4 regions of the Streptomyces sp. NPDC042638 genome follow, and region 2 is predicted to be linked to each of the others. Evidence: riboswitches for the same ligand, from Rfam matches in the RefSeq annotation. Region 2 holds a riboswitch; each other region holds the start of a gene.

Region 1 (4,182 bases), on a different contig from region 2:
GCGCGGTTCGTCTACATCAAGGCGACCGAGTCCACGAACTACCGCAACCCCTATTTCTCCGGGCAGTACACCGGCGCACGCAACGCCGGACTGCTCCGGGGCGCGTACCACTTCGCCCTCCCGGACCGGTCCTCCGGCGCCAAGCAGGCCGCGTACTTCGTACGGCACGGCGGCGGCTGGCGGGCGGACGGCTGGACGCTGCCGCCCGCGCTCGACATCGAGTACAACCCGTACAACACCTCGCGAAAGTGCTACGGGCTGGGCAAGGCGCGGATGGTGGGGTGGATCCGGTCGTTCAGCGACGAGATCAAGCGGGAGACCGGCCGCCGTCCGGTGATCTACACCACGACCCAGTGGTGGAAGCTGTGCACCGGCAACAGCCGAGCGTTCTCTCAGAGCCACCCGCTGTGGATCGCCCGGCACGGCACCTCGCGGCCGGGAGCGCTGCCCGGCGGCTGGCGGTACTGGACGTTCTGGCAGTACGACACCCGGGGCGCGCTGCCGGGTGACCAGAATCTCTTCAACGGGTCGTTGAGCCGGCTGCGGATCTTCGCGCGGGGCCGGTAGCCAAGGGGCGTCTGGCCCGACGGAGCGAAACGGAACCCGGACCCCGCGTCAGAGACACCACTACGCCCGCCTCAGTTCATCTTCCGTTCACCCAGGTTGCCTACGGTCATCGCGCCAACGACCTCGAACGATTGCCTGGGTAAATGGAAAGCTTCTCGCTGATCCTCGCGATTGTGGTGGTAACCGCTCTCGCGTTTGATTTCACGAACGGTTTCCACGACACCGCGAATGCGATGGCCACCACCATCTCCACAGGCGCCCTGAAGCCCAAGATCGCGGTGGCCATGTCCGCCGTACTCAATCTTGTGGGCGCCTTCCTCTCCGTGGAGGTCGCGAACACGATCTCCAAGGGTCTCGTCGACGAGACCGGCATCCGTCCCGAGGTCATCTTCGCCGCCCTGGTCGGCGCGATCCTCTGGAACCTGCTGACCTGGCTGGTGGGCCTTCCCTCCAGTTCCTCGCACGCCCTGATGGGCGGCCTGGTCGGCGCCACCGTCGCCTCCGCCGGCTTCGGCGCCGTGCACGGTGAGGTCCTGGTCACCAAGGTGCTGCTGCCGGCGGTGGCCGCGCCGCTCGTGGCGGGCCTCGCCTCGATGCTGGCCACCCGCTTCTCCTACGGCATCGGCGACAAGGCCGAGGGCGACGCCACCCGCAAGGGCTACCGCGCCGGCCAGATCGCCTCCGCCGGCCTGGTCTCGCTCGCGCACGGCACCAACGACGCCCAGAAGACGATGGGCATCATCACCCTCGCCCTGATCGCGGGCGGCGCGATCGCCCCCGGCTCGAACCCTCCCACCTGGGTGATCCTCTCCGCGGGCCTGGCCATCGCGCTCGGCACCTACATCGGCGGCTGGCGCATCATCCGCACCATGGGCACAGGCCTGACCGACCTGGAGCCGCGCCAGGGCTTCGCCGCCCAGACGAGCGCCGCGACCGCCATCCTGGCCTCCTCCCACCTCGGTTTCTCCCTCTCCACCACCCATGTCGTCTCCGGCTCGGTGATGGGCGCGGGCCTCGGCCGCAAGGGCGGTGTGGTCCGCTGGTCCACCGCGACCCGCATGATCGTCGCCTGGGTGCTCACCCTCCCGGCCGCCGCGCTGGTCGGCGCGGGCGCCGAGTCCGTCACCGGCCTGGGCGACTGGGGTACCGCCGTGGTCGCCGTCCTCCTGGTCGCCGCGAGCGCCACGATCTGGAAGATCTCCCGCCGCGAGGTCGTGGACCACACCAGCGTCGTCGCCGAGACCACGGAACCGGCCGGTGTGGTCACCACCGCCATCGCCGCCGTCATCCCGCCGCCCGCGGGCACGGTAACCGAGGACCTGACGGCCACGATCCCCGCCCCGGCCGCCGAGCCGGCTCCCGCCACCCCGCCGGCCGCCACGGTCTGACCCCGAGCACCCGGTTACTGAAGGAAGCAACCCCATGAAGATCGACTGGGCGGCCATCGGCTCCGTCTTCGGCGTCAGCCTCGTGTTCACGGTGGGCCTGGTGGCCCTGTTCACCCTCGGTGTCAACGGTCTGGCCCGGCGCGAGAGGGCCACGGCCCAGGGCGGCTCCGCCGGCCTCGCCGTCACCGGCGCCTACGTCTGCTTCGCGGCCTGCGCGGCGGCCGTGGCCTACGGCATCTACCTGATCGTGGCCAAGGCCTGACCCACCCCCCAGGGCCTGACCCGGACCGGCCCGCCCCCAGGGCGTGACCCGGACCGCCCACGCCCAGCGGGCCACGCCCTGCCCGAGCACCCCCGAGGCTCCCCTCCGGCCCGTTACGGAGGGGAGCCTCAGGCATGCCCGCACGCCCCGGGATGTGGGGATCGGCACACTCTCCCCACGCAGGTCAACGGCAGGTTGACGGCCGTTCCGGGCGCGTGGTGGACTGCCCAGGCCATGTACGGCGGCAGGAGAGGAAGCCGGTGCGATTCCGGCGCGGTCCCGCCACTGTCACCGGGGAAGAACCCCCGGGAGCCAGGAACTCTCACCGCCGATTCACGTCGAACCAGGGCGCGGACACCCTGAGTGAGGACACAGATCGCCATGCCCGGCTGCCCAAGGACCCCTTCCAGGACCGCTCCTGTGCCCACGGCCGGCTGAGCCGGTGGGTGCCGATCGCACGTACGCGTACGGTGCCGCCGCCGGCGTCCTCGGCGACCTGCTCCTCGGCGATCCGCGCCGCGGGCACCCGGTCGCCGCCTTCGGCCGGGCGGCCGGAGCCGTGGAAGGCGCCCTGTGGCACGACCACCGCGGCTGGGGCGCCCTGCACACCACCGTGTGCGCCGGCGGCGCCGCCGCGCTCGGCGCGCTGGCCGTACGCGCCGTACGCCCCTCCCCCGCCGCATCCCTCGCGCTGACCGCCGTCGCCACCTGGGCCGTCGTCGGCGGCACCTCGCTGGCCCGGGAGGCCCGCACCGTCGGCCGCGCCCTGGAGGCCGGCGACATCGAGGCGGCCCGGGCCCGGCTGCCCCATCTGTGCGGCCGGGACCCTCAGACGCTGGACGCCGACGGCATCGCCCGGGCCGTGGTCGAGTCGGTCGCCGAGAACACCTCCGACGCCGTCGTCGGCGCCCTGGTCTGGGGCGCCGTGGCCGGGGTGCCGGGGCTCCTCGGGTTCCGTGCGGTCAACACCCTGGACGCCATGGTGGGCCACAAGTCACCCCGCCACCGCCGCTACGGCTGGGCCTCCGCCCGCCTCGACGACGTCGCCGGCTGGCCGGGGGCCCGGCTGACCGCCGTACTCGCCGCCGCGGCCGGACCCGACCCCCGGGGCGCCCTGCGCGCCTGGAGGGCCGACGCGCACAGGCACCCGAGCCCCAACGCCGGTCCGGTGGAGGCGTCCTTCGCCGGTGCCCTCGGCGTCCGGCTGGGCGGGACGCTCTCCTACGGCGGGCGGGTCGAACACCGCCCCGTGCTCAACGGCGCCACCGGACGGCCCGTCCGGGCCGCCGACATCGACCGGGCCGTACGGCTCTCCCGCCGCGTCGGCCTGCTCGCGCTCGGCGCCACGGTCGCCGCGCGCGCACTGTGGAAGGGACGCGGGAAGTGAACGGTGGTCTCCTCGTCGCCGGCACCACCTCCGACGCCGGCAAGAGCGTCGTGACGGCCGGTATCTGCCGCTGGCTGGTACGCCAGGGCGTGAAGGTGGCGCCGTTCAAGGCGCAGAACATGTCCCTCAACTCGTTCGTCACCCGGGAGGGCGCGGAGATCGGCCGCGCCCAGGCCATGCAGGCACAGGCCTGCCGGATCGAGCCGACCACGCTGATGAACCCGGTGCTGCTCAAGCCCGGCGGCGAGCAGAGCAGCCAGGTCGTGCTGCTGGGCAAGCCGGTGGGCGAGCTGAGCGCGCGCGGGTACCACGGCGGGCGCCAGCAGCGGCTGCTCGGCACGGTGCTGGACTGCCTGGCCGAGTTGCGGGGCACGTATGACGCGGTGATCTGCGAGGGGGCGGGAAGTCCGGCCGAGATCAACCTGCGGCGGACCGACATCGTCAACATGGGCGTCGCCCGGGGCGCGCGGCTGCCCGTGCTCGTGGTCGGCGACATCGACCGCGGGGGTGTCTTCGCCTCCTTCTTCGGGACCCTCGCCCTGCTCTCGCCCGAGGACCAGGAGCTGGTCGCCGGGTTC
Region 2 (4,182 bases):
GCACCTTGGTGGTGGAGGCGGTGTCCTCCTCATTGGGGACCCGGAAGGTCAGGACGCCGTCGGTGGCGCCCTTGGCGTAGCTGTCGGGGTGGACGGTGACGTGCGCGGACGCGATGCCCGCGGCGGCCAGGACCCCGAAGGCGGACAGGGCCGTGACGGTGCCGGCGCGGCGCAGAGTGGTGCGTACTGCTCGGGACATGGGTGGTCGGTCTCCGTGGCTGAAAGGAGTGTGCGGGGGTCAGATCGGATACCAGGTCCCCGGCGGCGGACCGCGCCGCTGGACCGCGTGCCGCAGGAGGACACGCCGCACCCGCCACGGTTCCCCGCCGCGAGGGCCTGTCCGACAATTCCCGTCGTCCGGCACGAACGGGCACCCGCCGCTCACCCGCCACCAGGCCGTCAGGCCCGGAACCAGCACGGCGGTTCGGCGCAGCAGCGACCACAGCGCGGCCTCCCCGCGCCGCAACCACCAGCTCAGCACGAGTGCCGCACCGGCATGAGCGGCGGTGGCGTGCGGGGTCAGGGCGTGGGTGGAGGCCATGCGCATGCCGTGCATGACCATCGTGGTGTGCGGCCCTGCGGCGCCGAACACGAGGTGCAGTCCGCCCTGGGCGGTGAGCGTCCCGCCGCCGATGGCCGCGAGCGACCGCTCCCGGCCGCCCAGCAGATACCCGGCCGCGAAGACCGGCACGAGTCCGGTGACCTGCGCGTGCACGGGAGGTGTCATACCGGTCGCCAGCGTGTGTCCCCCGGCGGCGAGCAGCACGCACAGCGCGGCGAACACCGCCGCGCGCAGGCTCCGTACCGCCGGGGACGCACTCACGCCCCGATGCTGCCATGCGACCGAGGGACCTCCTCGACCTGTCGGGGGTCAGCCCCCCTCGCCCAGACGGGCGCCCCACCTCTGCTCCACCCTGGCCAGCCGCCAGTACGCGAGCGCCGCCGCCCACACGACCACGAACAGGCCGACGATGATGTAGCCCACGTTGTCCAGGTCCAGCCCGGAGATCCAGCCGGTCACCGCGTCGCGCAGATCGAGCTTCTCATGCAGCACCCCGACCAGTTCGATGGTGCCGATCAGGAAGGCGACGGCGATGGACAGGCCGGTGATGGTGAGGTTGTAGAAGACCTTGCGCACCGGGTTGGAGAACGCCCACTGGTAGGCGAAGTTCATGAAGGTGCCGTCGAGCGTGTCGAACAGGCTCATCCCCGCGGCGAACAACAGCGGCAGGCACAGGATCGCGTACCACGGCAGCCCGGCCGCGGCACCGCTGCCCGCCATCACCATCAGGGTGACCTCGGTCGCGGTGTCGAAGCCGAGACCGAACAGGAAGCCCAGCGGGAACATCTGTCCGGGCCGGGTGATCGACCTGGTGAAGCGGCCCAGGACACGGCTCATGAACCCGCGGGAGTCCAGGTGCCGTTCCAGAGCGGCCTCGTCGTACGTACCCGACCGCATCGCCCTGAAGACCCGCAGAATGCCGGCGAGCGCCACGAGGTTGAGTGCCGCGATGAGGTAGAGGAAGGTCCCGGAGACAGTCGTGCCGACGACACCGAGCGTCTGGTGGGTGCGGGAGTCGTCGTTCAGCAGCGTGCCGGCGAGCTGTGCGCCTCCCGCGACCAGGGCCGCCATGGCGACCACCACGCTGGAGTGACCGAGCGCGAACCAGAAGCCGACCGACACCGGCCGCTTGCCGTCGGCCATCAGCTTGCGGGTGGTGTTGTCGATCGCCGCGATGTGATCGGCGTCGAACGCGTGCCGCATGCCCAGCGTGTACGCGGTCACCCCGAGGCCGATGCCGAACGCCTTGGAACCGACCTCGTAGTGCCCCGGCACGACCAGCAGGAACAGGATGCCGAACGCCACGACGTGCAGCGCGGCGATCACCGCCAGCAGCCCGGCGGTACGGACGGTGTCCTCGCGCCTCCAGCGGAAGTGTGCGGACTCGGTGGGCAGGGTCATACGGTCACGCTCCAGCACCTCGTGGATCACCTCGTGAAGTGCCGTGGCCGGTCTCCTGGCTTACGGTGCGTGCGTGTCCGTCCCGGCCTTCCCGTCCGCCGGGCGGCGGACAGTGACCGTGCACAACTGGGACGGATACTCCCCGATCACAGTGGCGAGGGCCGCTCCGGTCTGAACCCCGCGAAGGGCTGTCACCGGTCTTCCCGAACACCACGGCCTGCCCACCGTACGGGTTGTCGCTGAGACCTGCACAGCTGCGCCGCCACGCAGGTATCCAAGATCACAGCGGCCGTGCGCCGCGCGGCAGACAGGTCCCCTGCCCGTATGTCGCACGTGGCGACCGCGACCGGCCTGAGCGATGTCACCGTGTTCCCACCCCGCAGGGCAGGTCCGAAACGGGAGCCGTCCCCCGAACTCCGGTCACCTCGATCCGTACGTAGTCGTGGCCGATGCCCGCCTGGTTCCCAGTGCTGGGCCGATGGCCTGGTGAGGCGCGTCGCACACCGCAGGCACCACGGAGAGACCGGGCGAGGCTGCTAGCTTCGCGCACCTGGTTCGAGGGCAATGCCGGGATCACCGGCGGGTGCGGAGGCGGCGGTGGCGAAGAGGAACGGATCTCCCGAGAAGGCGGCCGGTGTTCCTGTTCGGCGTCGCAGCCTCTTGGCATCGGCTGCGCTGGCAGCGGGCCCACCGGTCTCGGTGGCCGCTTGCACCCACAGCCCCGGACATTCGGACCCCGAACGGTACGCCCGACCGCAACACGGGACCGTTGCCCGCCTGGTCGCCGTCCCGGAGAAGAACCGCGGCGTCGACTGGCTCAGATCGGCCCTCCAGGTGGCCGTGGAAATCGAGTTCTCCACCATCCCGCCCTATCTGTGCGGCTGGTGGTCCATCAGGAACCGCAAGTGCGATGCCGCCCGGCTGATCCGGCGCATCGTATCCGACGAGATGTACCACCTCGGCATCGTCTGCAATCTGCTGGCGGGGCTGGGAGGCCGGCCGCGGATCAAGGAGTCGGCACCGGTCTACCCGGGTCCGTTGCCGGGCGGGGTGCATCCAGGGGTCAACGTGTACCTGTCGGGCTTGACCAAGACACTCGTGCGGGACGTGATGATGGCCATCGAGGCGCCCGCGGCACCCTTGACCGGCAGCACGCGTGACCCCCTCAGCATCGGCCACTTCTACGACGAACTGCTCAAGGCGTTCCGGGTGGTGGCACCCGACCTGTCCGCCGACCGGCAGATGCACGAACGCATCGGCGAGGACACACTCAGACCGGCCAGGACCCTTGAGGACATCGAGCGCTCGATCGAGATCGTCAAGGACCAGGGGGAAGGCACCTCCGTCTCCCCGGCCGACGGCATGGGCGACGGCCACATGGCGCACTACTACGCCTTCGCCGAGATCTACCACGGCCGACAACTGCGTGAGACCGGCGGCAAGTGGCGGTTCACCGGAACGCCCGTCCCCTTCCCCGACACACGGCCCATGGCCATGGTCCCGGCGGGCGGCTGGGACCGGCCGCCCGCCGTGGCCCGGCGGCTCCTGGACGACTTCGACACCACCTACACCGCGGTTCTGGAAGCGCTCGACACGGCGTGGGGCGAAGGCGACCCCCACAGTCTCAGGACGGCTGTACGTCGTATGCGCAGACTGGAGACTCCCGCCGTGGAGCTGATGGAGATGCCCGTCACCGGCGCCAAGGAGACCTACGGCCCTCAGTTCCGCCCCCGCGGATGACCCGCGCCGTTCGGGTAGTTCGCGTGCCGTGTCCTACGGATCGGCCGTACGAAGCATGTCGTGACCGCTGTTGATGTCGGTCCTGAGCTGGTCGAGTCGCGCATGCGGCAGGAGACGCCGGCTCAGAGATCGAACGCCTCACGCACACCACCGGACGGCGTCCAGTCGAGGATCCCTCCCTGGAACCTGCTGGACCGGCGTTCAGGCGATCCGCCCTCGTCCGTGATCGGATAGCCGAACTTGCTGCGCTCCCACCCGTGCTGTGCCCAGTAGTCACGGATGGCCCCGTGCACCTCGTGTGCGCCGGTGTCCGGGGCCCAGTAGATCGACCCGTTCTCGAAGTGATTGAAGCGCCCGATGCCGTCCGGCGTGCCGGTCTCATCCGTGACCGGGTAACCGAGGAAGCTCTCGGGCCCGCCGAACTGCGCGTAGTGCACCCGGATCGCACCGTGCACCTCGTGCGCGCCGGTCTGCGGCGA
Region 3 (4,182 bases), on a different contig from region 2:
GTGCGGTAGCGCTCCAGGAGGGAGTCGGCGAGGGCCTGGCCGGTCTCCCAGGCGAGCCGGGAGGGGACGGCCTTGGGGTCGACGGAGTAGAAGTTGCGGCCGGTCGGCAGCACGTTGACCAGGCCGCGGAGCGGGGAGCCGGAGGGTCCCGCCGGGACGAAGCCGCCGGCCAGGGCGTGGACGGCGTGGTCGATCTCGGCGGTGGTCGCGGCGAGGCGGGGGACGACCTCGCGGGCGGCGAACTCCAGGATGGCGGCGACCTGTTCGCCGTGCCCGGCGGGTACGGCGGCGGGGTCCCAGCCCGCGTCCTCCATCGCCTGCACCAGAGCGCGGGCCCTCTCCTCCGCCTCGTCGGCGGTCGTGCGGGTCGCGGCCGACTCGTCCAGGCCGAGGGCCTCGCGCAGGCCGGGCAGCGCCTGGGCGCCGCCCCAGATCTGGCGGGCGCGGAGGATGGCGAGGACCAGGTTGACGCGGTCGGCGCCGGCGGGCGGGTTGCCGAGGACGTGCAGGCCGTCGCGGATCTGGGCGTCCTTGACCTCGCAGAGCCAGCCGTCGACGTGGAGGAGGAAGTCGTCGAAGCCGTCGTCGTCGGGGCGGTCGTCCAGCCCGAGGTCGTGGTCGAGGCGGGCGGCCTGGATGAGGGTCCAGATCTGGGCGCGGATGGCGGGCAGCTTGGCCGGGTCCATGGAGGAGATCTGGGCGTACTCGTCCAGGAGTTGCTCCAGGCGCGCGATGTCGCCGTAGGAGTCCGCGCGGGCCATGGGCGGGACGAGGTGGTCGACGAGGGTGGCGTGCACGCGGCGCTTGGCCTGGGTGCCCTCGCCGGGGTCGTTGACCAGGAAGGGGTAGACCAGCGGGAGGTCGCCGAGGGCGGCGTCGGGGCCGCAGGCGGCGGACAGGCCGGCGTTCTTGCCGGGCAGCCACTCCAGGTTGCCGTGCTTGCCGAGGTGGATCATCGCGTCGGCGCCGAAGCCGCCGTCGGAGACCGGGGCGGCGATCCAGCGGTAGGCGGCCAGGTAGTGGTGGGAGGGCGGCAGGTCCGGGTCGTGGTAGATGGCGATCGGGTTCTCGCCGAAGCCGCGCGGGGGCTGGATGAGGACGAGCAGGTTGCCGAAGCGCAGGGCCGCCAGGACGATGTCGCCCTCCTGGTTGCGGCTGCGGTCGACGAACATCTCCCCCGGCGCCGGGCCCCAGTGCTCCTCGACCGCCGTGCGCAGCTCCTCGGGGAGGGTGGCGAACCAGCGGCGGTAGTCGGCGGCCGGGATGCGGACCGGGTTGCGGGCCAGCTGTTCCTCGGTGAGCCAGTCCTGGTCGTGGCCGCCCGCCTCGATGAGCGCGCGGATCAGCTCGTCGCCGTCACCGGAGACCAGTCCGGGGATGTCGGCGTCGCCGAAGTCGTAGCCCTCCTCGCGCAGTCGGCGCAGCAGGGCGACGGCGCTGGCCGGGGTGTCGAGGCCCACCGCGTTGCCGATGCGGGAGTGCTTGGTGGGGTAGGCGGACAGCACGAGGGCGAGGCGCTTGTCGGCGGGCGGGATGTGGCGGAGCCGGGCGTGGCGTACGGCGATACCGGCGACGCGGGCCGCGCGCTCGGGGTCGGCGACGTAGGCGGGCAGGCCGTCGGCGTCGATCTCCTTGAAGGAGAACGGGACCGTGATCAGGCGGCCGTCGAACTCGGGGACGGCGATCTGGCTGGCCGCGTCCAGCGGGGAGACGCCCTCGTCGTTCTCCTGCCAGGCGGTGCGGGAACCGGTCAGGCACAGGGCCTGGAGGATGGGCACGTCGAGGGCGGTCAGCGCACCCGCGTCCCAGGACTCGTCGTCACCGCCGGCCGATGCCTCGGCGGGCTTGGTGCCGCCGGCCGCGAGCACCGTGGTGACGATCACGTCGGCGGTGCGCAGGGTGTCGATCAGCTCCGGCTCGGGAGCGCGCAGGGAGGCGACGTACAGGGGCAGCGGCCTGGCGCCCGCGTCCTCGACGGCGTCGCACAGGGCGTGCACGAAGGCGGTGTTGCCGCTCATGTGGTGGGCGCGGTAGTAGAGCACGGCGACGGTCGGGCCGTCCGCGGGCCGGGCCGCGCGCTCCAGGGGGCCCCAGGTGGGCGCGGGCGCGGGCGCGTCGAAGCCGTGGCCGGTGAGCAGGACCGTGTCCGACAGGAACCGGGCGAGCTGTTCCAGGTTGGCGGGGCCGCCGTGGGCGAGGTAGGCGTGGGCCTCGGCGGCGAGGCCGACGGGCACGGTGGACGCGGCCATCAACTGGGCGTCGGGGGCCTGCTCACCGCTGAGGACGACCACCGGACGCCCGTCGGCGAGCAGCAGGTCGAGGCCGTCCTGCCAGGCGCGGATGCCACCGAGGAGGCGTACGACCACGAGCTCGACGCCGTCGAGGAGGGCCGGGAGGTCGTCCAGGGGGAGCCGGGCGGGGTTGGCGAAACGGTAGGAGACCGGGCCGCCGGCGGCGCGGGCACTGAGCAGGTCGGTGTCGGACGTCGACAGGAGCAGGATCTCGCGGGCGTGCGGAGCACGCTCCCCGGACGAAGTGGGCATGCGATGCCTGGCCTTCCTCGGGGTCCGCGCCCCGGGCGGTGTGGGATGGATCTCCCCCTCGGACGAAGCCGGGGTGCGGGGGAAGGGAGTTCCTGACTCACCCGTCCGCCGTGGGCGGGTTCACAGTGGCGGGACCGCGCCGGAATCGCACCGGCTTCCTCCCCTTTTCGCCGTCGTGGCGGTTCGTGGACCAGGTGATCCACTGGGGAGCATAGTAAGGGCCACCGAAGGGAGCGCGGGACATACAGTCGGAGTGATCGTAGGTATGCTCACGGCCATGTCCGCGGCAGCTCCTCCTCCGTCGTCCCAGGCCACACCGGCCGCACGGGACCGCGGTGACGCCTGCCCTGGGACACTGCGCCTGCACGCGGCGGACGACGGGGCGCTGGCCCGTATCCGGCTTCCCGGGGGCGTGCTGTCCACCGGTCAGGCACGGGCGCTCGCCGTCGCGGCCCGGCGGCTGGGCGACGGCGACCTGCACCTGACCTCACGCGGCAACGTGCAGTTGCGCGGGCTGCCGCAGGGGTGTGGCGCGGCGCTGGCGGAGCTGCTGGACGCGGCCGGCCTGCTTCCCTCCCGGGAGCACGAGCGGGTGCGCAACGTCGTCGCTTCGCCCCTGTCCGGTCTCGACGGCGGCGGGTTCCGGGACGTACGGCCCTGGTTGACGGCCTTGGACACCTCCCTGTGCGCGAGCCGGGCCGCGGAGGGCCTTTCCGGCCGTTTTCTGTTCGCTGTGGACGACGGGCGTGGTGACATGTCCGGTCTCGGCGCCGATGTCACGGTCAGGGCGCTCGCGGACGGCGGCGCGTGGCTGGCTCCGGGCTCGGTGCGGGTGTCCGCCGAGGACGCGCCCCGGGCCGCGCTGGCGGCTGCCGAGGCGTTCCTGGAAGCGGCCCGGTCCCACGGGAAGCGCGCCTGGCGGGTGTCCGAACTCGGTGTGTCCCGGGAGGAGATGGGCCGCCTGGTCCGTGACCGCCTGGACTGCGGGGGGATCGGCCACGAGGACCACCCCGAGCCGGCCGGCGTCGCCGACGGGCCTCCCCCGGGAGCCGTCGAGGGCGCTCTGTCGGTCCACGTCCCGCTGGGACGCCTCTCGGCCCACCAGTGGGAGGAGCTGACGGACGTCGCCGGCAGCGAGCTCCGGCTGACGCCCTGGCGAGGCGTGGTCCTGCCCACGGCAGGCATGGCCACGGGAGGGGCGGCCGAGGCGCTCGCCCGTCTCGGCGCGGCCGGTCTGGTCACCGACCGCGCCTCCCCCTGGCTCCACGTGGGTGCCTGTATCGGCCGGCCCGGGTGCGCCGAGGCGCACGCCGACGTACGGGCGGACGCGGCCCGAGCGCTCGATGCCGCCGGCGATCCGGGCCTGCCCCTGTACTGGTCCGGCTGTGACCGGCGGTGCGGGCACCCACGCACCGACCATGTCGAGGTGGTCGCGGCACCGGATGGCGGTTACCGCCTGTCCGCCGCCCCGGCCGGCCCGCGACCGCGAACCGCCTTCGCAGCAGACCCTTCCCAGATACGCGCCGCCCTGGCGGCGATCACTTCATGAGCCGCAAGCCGACCGAGAGCAACGAGAAGACACCGTGACCACCCACGTCTACGAGAAGGACGGAGCGGCGATCTACCGCCAGTCCTTCGC
Region 4 (4,182 bases), on a different contig from region 2:
CGACAACGGAGGCAACAGCCGCCGGTCGCGCCGATCAGTCGCAGACCCGGGTACTTGTCCAGCCATCCCGCGAACGCGATCATGGCCATGCCCATCGTGACGTCGCCGAAGCGGCCGATCTGCTCGACGAAACCGATCCCGTCCACCCGTTCCGTGCCGACCGGTTCGGCCGGCGCGTGCACCAGGACCGGCACCTCCGCCTCCGCGGCCAGCGCGAAGAAGGAGTCGGCGCGTGGGGAGCCGAGCAGCTCCCCGTGGACGCTGGACGTGGTGATCAGACCGACGAAGGCCGGGTCCGCCAGGGTCTCGCGCACCCCTTCGAGGTGGTCGTCGTCCCCGAACGGGTTGGCGTAGACGTACCCGCGCAACTGGTCCGGGAACTTGCGGATCAGGCCCGACATCCAGGCGTGGAAGCCGCGCAGCCGGTCGCGGGGCTGGGCGTAGTTGTCGACGCCCGGCACCCGTGCCATCGCGCCTGCCCCGACCGGGCTGCCGATGATGGTGAGGTCGATGCCGGCCGCGGCGCGGGCGGCGAGCATGCCGTCCACGTCGGTCAGGCTCGGGGGCATGGGGAAGCGCTTGGCCGCTTCCGGTGGGGACAGGTGCCCGTGGATGTCGATGATCACGTATCGGTTCCCGGTTTCGGTGCGAGTGCGCGGGTGACCGCGGCACAGTCCTGGTCGCCCAGTCCTTGCTCGGTGGCGCGGACGTGGGTCTCCGCCGCGGCGGTCGCCAGCGGCAGGCTCAGGCCGACTGCTGCTGCCTGCTTGGTAGCGAGCATGAGGTCTTTCGCCATCAGCCGCAGCCGGAAGTCCGGCTCGTCGAAGCGGGCGGAGGCCAGGCGCCGGGACTTGAACGCCATGACCGGCGAGGCGAAACCGCTGCCGGCGATGGTCTTGAGGACCTGCTGCCGGTCGAGCCCGCAGGCGCTCGCCAGCTCGGTCGCCTCGGCCAGCGCCTGCACCTCGATACCCATCAGCAGGTTGAGGAGCAGTTTCATCCGCATGCCGGAGCCGAGTGCGCCCAGATGGACGACTTCCTTGCCCAGCGTCTGCAGCAGTGGCCGGGCGGCGTCGAACGCCTGCTGCTCGCCGCCGACGAAGAGCCGCAGTTCCCCGTCGCGGGCGTGGTCGCGGTTGCCGAGCATGCCCATGTCCAGGATCTGGGGGACGTCCCCGGCGATCTGCACGACCTCCTCGGGGGCGACGGTGCTGGCGCAGAGCAGGACGCCGGGGTAGGCGCCCTTGGTCAGCGCGCCGCCGGGTCCGCGCAGTACGCTGCCGAGGGCTTCGCCGTCGGCGACGGCGCAGATGGCGGCGCTCGTACCCGCGACGGCGTCGGCGGGGTCGGCGGCGACGTAGGCGCCCGCCTCGGCGAGCGGTGCGGTCCGGTCCGCGCTACGGTTCCAGACCCGGACCGGTATGCCCTGGTCGAGAAGGCGTACGGCCAGCCCGGCGCCCATGGCGCCGAGGCCGAGTACGGCGACGGGGCCGTGGCTGGTCCGCGTCACGACGCCACCCCCTTCGTCTCCTTGATCACGTGGAACCGCATCGACTGCCTCTGGTCGACCCACTGGCGCAGCGGGGCCACCAGCTCGCGGTGCTCCTCGCTCTGCTGCCAGGCGAAGAAGTCCTCGGCCGTCCGCCATTCGCTGGTGATGACCCACTGACGGGAGTCGTCGGCGGGTGCTCCCAGCCGCTCGACGATGTGGCCGGGGGTGCCGGCCACGGACTTCCGGAGCTGTTCGTACAGATCCAGGAATCCCTGCTCGCCGCCCTCGATCACGCGGACCGCGAAGACGACGCTCAGCTTTTCGGCCGTCTGGCCCTGGTGGTTGGTGCCCATGTCTCCTCCTGAAGTGAGATCCGGTGGGACACGACTCCCACGGACTCATGTCGCCCGTACGGCTGCAACTCCGAATGGGGGAGGGGCCAGTGGCGACAAGGGTTGCGCCTGCCCGGATTGGTCATTTCGGGTGAGTCCCGGCCTGTGCCGCCGCCCTGGCGGCCGGACGCCGGCGGGGGTGCCCGGACGAGTCCGCGCGTCTGACCCGTTCGAGTGACGCGGCGGGCCTCGGGCCGGGGGACGGCGTGCTGGTGCTGTGCGGCTGCCCGAAGCTCCGGTCGGTCGTCTTCTTCCGCTGAGGGAGCGTGATGGCGCGGCGCGGGCTGATGAAATGATGACCGGCGACATAAGGCGACGGCGGTCCGAGGAAGCCGGTGTGAATCCGGCGCGGTCCCGCCACTGTGACCGGTGAGCGAGCTCCACCAGGCCACCGCCCCGACCGGGGTGGGAAGGCGGGACGAGCGGCGACCCGGGAGCCAGGAGACTCACGCGGTCGCCTCCTCACGGAACACCGGGGCGGATCTCCCCGGGAGGGGAGTGGTGCGGCGTGGCCGAGCGGCCGACGGAAGAGGGACCGGGCGGGGGCGTGCCGGGCGGTGGTCCGGCGCCGTGCCGGGTCGTCGTGTGCCGGGACTGCTGCTGTGGCAGCCCGAAGGTGACCGGGGTCGACCACGCCGCGCAGACCGCGCGGCTACGGGCGGCGGTGCCGGTGCGCGTATCCGAGTGCCTCGACGTGTGCGACCAGGCCAACGTCATCGTCGTACAGCCCTCCGCCGCGGGCCGGGCCGCCGGTGCGCGGCCCGTCTGGCTCGGGCTCGTCAACGACGCCGAGGCCACTGAGGACATCGTCACCTGGGTGCGGGCCGGCGGCCCGGGCGTGGCCTCCCGGCCCGACATCCTCGACCTGTACGCCTTCACGCCGCCGCGGCGCCGTGCGGAGCCCTGAGGCCCGTGCCGGCGAGGAGACCGACGGCCGCGGTCCGGCCGTCGGGGCGCCGGCCGTCGCCGGGAGCGTCGCGGGATGCCGACGGCGCCGACGGCGATGACGGCGATGAGGTGCCCACGGCGATGACGGCGATGACGTCGATGAGGCGCCGACGGCGATGACCGCGAAGGAGGCGGTCGGGCGGCTCTTCGGGACCGTGCACGCGGGGGGTGTCCGCCTCGAACGGCGCTGCTGTCGCGCCGTGTTCGGGACCGCCGGCCGGAAGGAGGGCGTGGGCCCCCCTTGCGGTGGACGGTCCGCGAGTTCCGCCGCCGGCGCGCGGACACCGGGACCGTCCGCCGCGAGAGGAAGATCACCGCGGGAGGACGCGGTCTTGGCCATGTGCCGGTCGCGCGGTACGGTCTGTCCGATATCGACGACGGCGAGACGGAAGCCGGTGAGAACCCGGCACGGTCGCGCCACTGTGTGCGAGGCGTCCCCTGGGCGCTTCGTGAGTCAGACCCGTGGCCGTCGTCCTGTGCACCACCGAGATGGGACGCGAACTCCCAGAGGAGGTCCTGCCATGGCGCAGACCGTCGCCCAGCCGACAGCCACCCCCGCCGTTCCCGCCAAGCTGCCGCTGAAGGCGATAGCTCCCTGGGCGGTGTTCTTCGGCGTCCTCATGCTGATCCTGCTCTACTTCGTCGGCGCCGAGCAGGGCGCCACCTCCGTGTTCAACGGCACGGACGTCCACGAGTGGGTCCACGACGCCCGCCATCTGCTCGGCTTCCCCTGCCACTGACGCGAGGGGAACCCGCTCCACCATGAACTCCGCAACCGTACGGAACCTCCTCGTGCGGGGCATGCTCGCCGGCCTCGCGGCCGGCGTGCTCGCCCTGATCGCGGCCTATCTCCTCGGCGAGCCGAGCGTGGACAAGGCGATCAGCTTCGAGGACGCCCACTCCCACGAACATGAGATGGAGGTCGTCTCCCGCTCCCTGCAGTCCACCGCCGGCCTCGCCACCGGCGTCCTGGTCTACGGGGTCGCCTTCGGCGGTGTCGCCGCGCTCGCCTTCTGCTTCGCGCTGGGCCGCGTCGGGCGGTTCGGCCCGCGCGCCACGGCGCTGCTGCTGTCGGGCTGCGCCCTTCTCGCCGTCTACGTCGTGCCGTTCCTGAAGTACCCGGCCAACCCGCCGTCGGTCGGCGAGCCCGACACCATCGGCAAGCGGACCACCCTGTACTTCCTGATGATGGTGCTCAGCGTCCTTCTCGCCGTCGCCGCCACACTTCTGGGCAAGTGGCTGGCGCCCGGCCTGGGCAACTGGTGGGCGACCGTGGTCGCGGTGGCCGCGTTCGCCGTCGTGATCGGGCTGGCGTACGAGTTCCTGCCGGCCGTCAACGAGGTGCCGCAG

The links. Region 2 has a riboswitch for cobalamin ahead of AB0B40_RS10925 (HoxN/HupN/NixA family nickel/cobalt transporter). Riboswitches for the same ligand answer to the same signal wherever they lie in the genome.
Region 1: it holds a riboswitch for cobalamin, as region 2 does, so the genes downstream of both, AB0B40_RS02915 (cobalamin biosynthesis protein) here and AB0B40_RS10925 (HoxN/HupN/NixA family nickel/cobalt transporter) in region 2, are expected to answer to the same signal.
Region 3: it holds a riboswitch for cobalamin, as region 2 does, so the genes downstream of both, cobN (cobaltochelatase subunit CobN) here and AB0B40_RS10925 (HoxN/HupN/NixA family nickel/cobalt transporter) in region 2, are expected to answer to the same signal.
Region 4: it holds a riboswitch for cobalamin, as region 2 does, so the genes downstream of both, AB0B40_RS34575 ((2Fe-2S) ferredoxin domain-containing protein) here and AB0B40_RS10925 (HoxN/HupN/NixA family nickel/cobalt transporter) in region 2, are expected to answer to the same signal.

Annotation. Positions count from the first base shown of each region.
Region 1 covers NZ_JBEZBT010000002.1:284,578-288,759, reverse strand. Annotated here, with positions in the region: gene AB0B40_RS02930 (lysozyme) at 1-567, shown strand, start outside; gene AB0B40_RS02925 (inorganic phosphate transporter) at 711-1,955, shown strand; gene AB0B40_RS02920 (hypothetical protein) at 1,990-2,217, shown strand; cobalamin riboswitch at 2,420-2,562, shown strand; gene AB0B40_RS02915 (cobalamin biosynthesis protein) at 2,660-3,604, shown strand; gene AB0B40_RS02910 (cobyric acid synthase) at 3,601-4,182, shown strand, end outside.
Region 2 covers NZ_JBEZBT010000009.1:135,413-139,594, forward strand. Annotated here, with positions in the region: gene AB0B40_RS10915 (YcnI family protein) at 1-199, opposite strand, end outside; gene AB0B40_RS10920 (hypothetical protein) at 239-823, opposite strand; gene AB0B40_RS10925 (HoxN/HupN/NixA family nickel/cobalt transporter) at 872-1,963, opposite strand; cobalamin riboswitch at 1,991-2,193, opposite strand; gene AB0B40_RS10930 (ferritin-like protein) at 2,804-3,703, shown strand; gene AB0B40_RS10935 (hypothetical protein) at 3,826-4,182, opposite strand, start outside.
Region 3 covers NZ_JBEZBT010000020.1:122,393-126,574, reverse strand. Annotated here, with positions in the region: gene cobN (cobaltochelatase subunit CobN) at 1-2,543, opposite strand, end outside; cobalamin riboswitch at 2,606-2,762, opposite strand; gene AB0B40_RS18705 (cobalamin biosynthesis protein CobG) at 2,821-4,092, shown strand; gene AB0B40_RS18700 (precorrin-8X methylmutase) at 4,127-4,182, shown strand, end outside.
Region 4 covers NZ_JBEZBT010000073.1:40-4,221, forward strand. Annotated here, with positions in the region: partial or broken gene AB0B40_RS34560 (amidohydrolase family protein) at 1-626, opposite strand, end outside; gene AB0B40_RS34565 (NAD(P)-dependent oxidoreductase) at 623-1,510, opposite strand; gene AB0B40_RS34570 (antibiotic biosynthesis monooxygenase family protein) at 1,507-1,845, opposite strand; cobalamin riboswitch at 2,210-2,332, shown strand; gene AB0B40_RS34575 ((2Fe-2S) ferredoxin domain-containing protein) at 2,432-2,791, shown strand; partial or broken gene AB0B40_RS34580 (enoyl-CoA hydratase) at 2,940-3,065, shown strand; cobalamin riboswitch at 3,174-3,317, shown strand; gene AB0B40_RS34585 (CbtB-domain containing protein) at 3,354-3,572, shown strand; gene AB0B40_RS34590 (CbtA family protein) at 3,595-4,182, shown strand, end outside.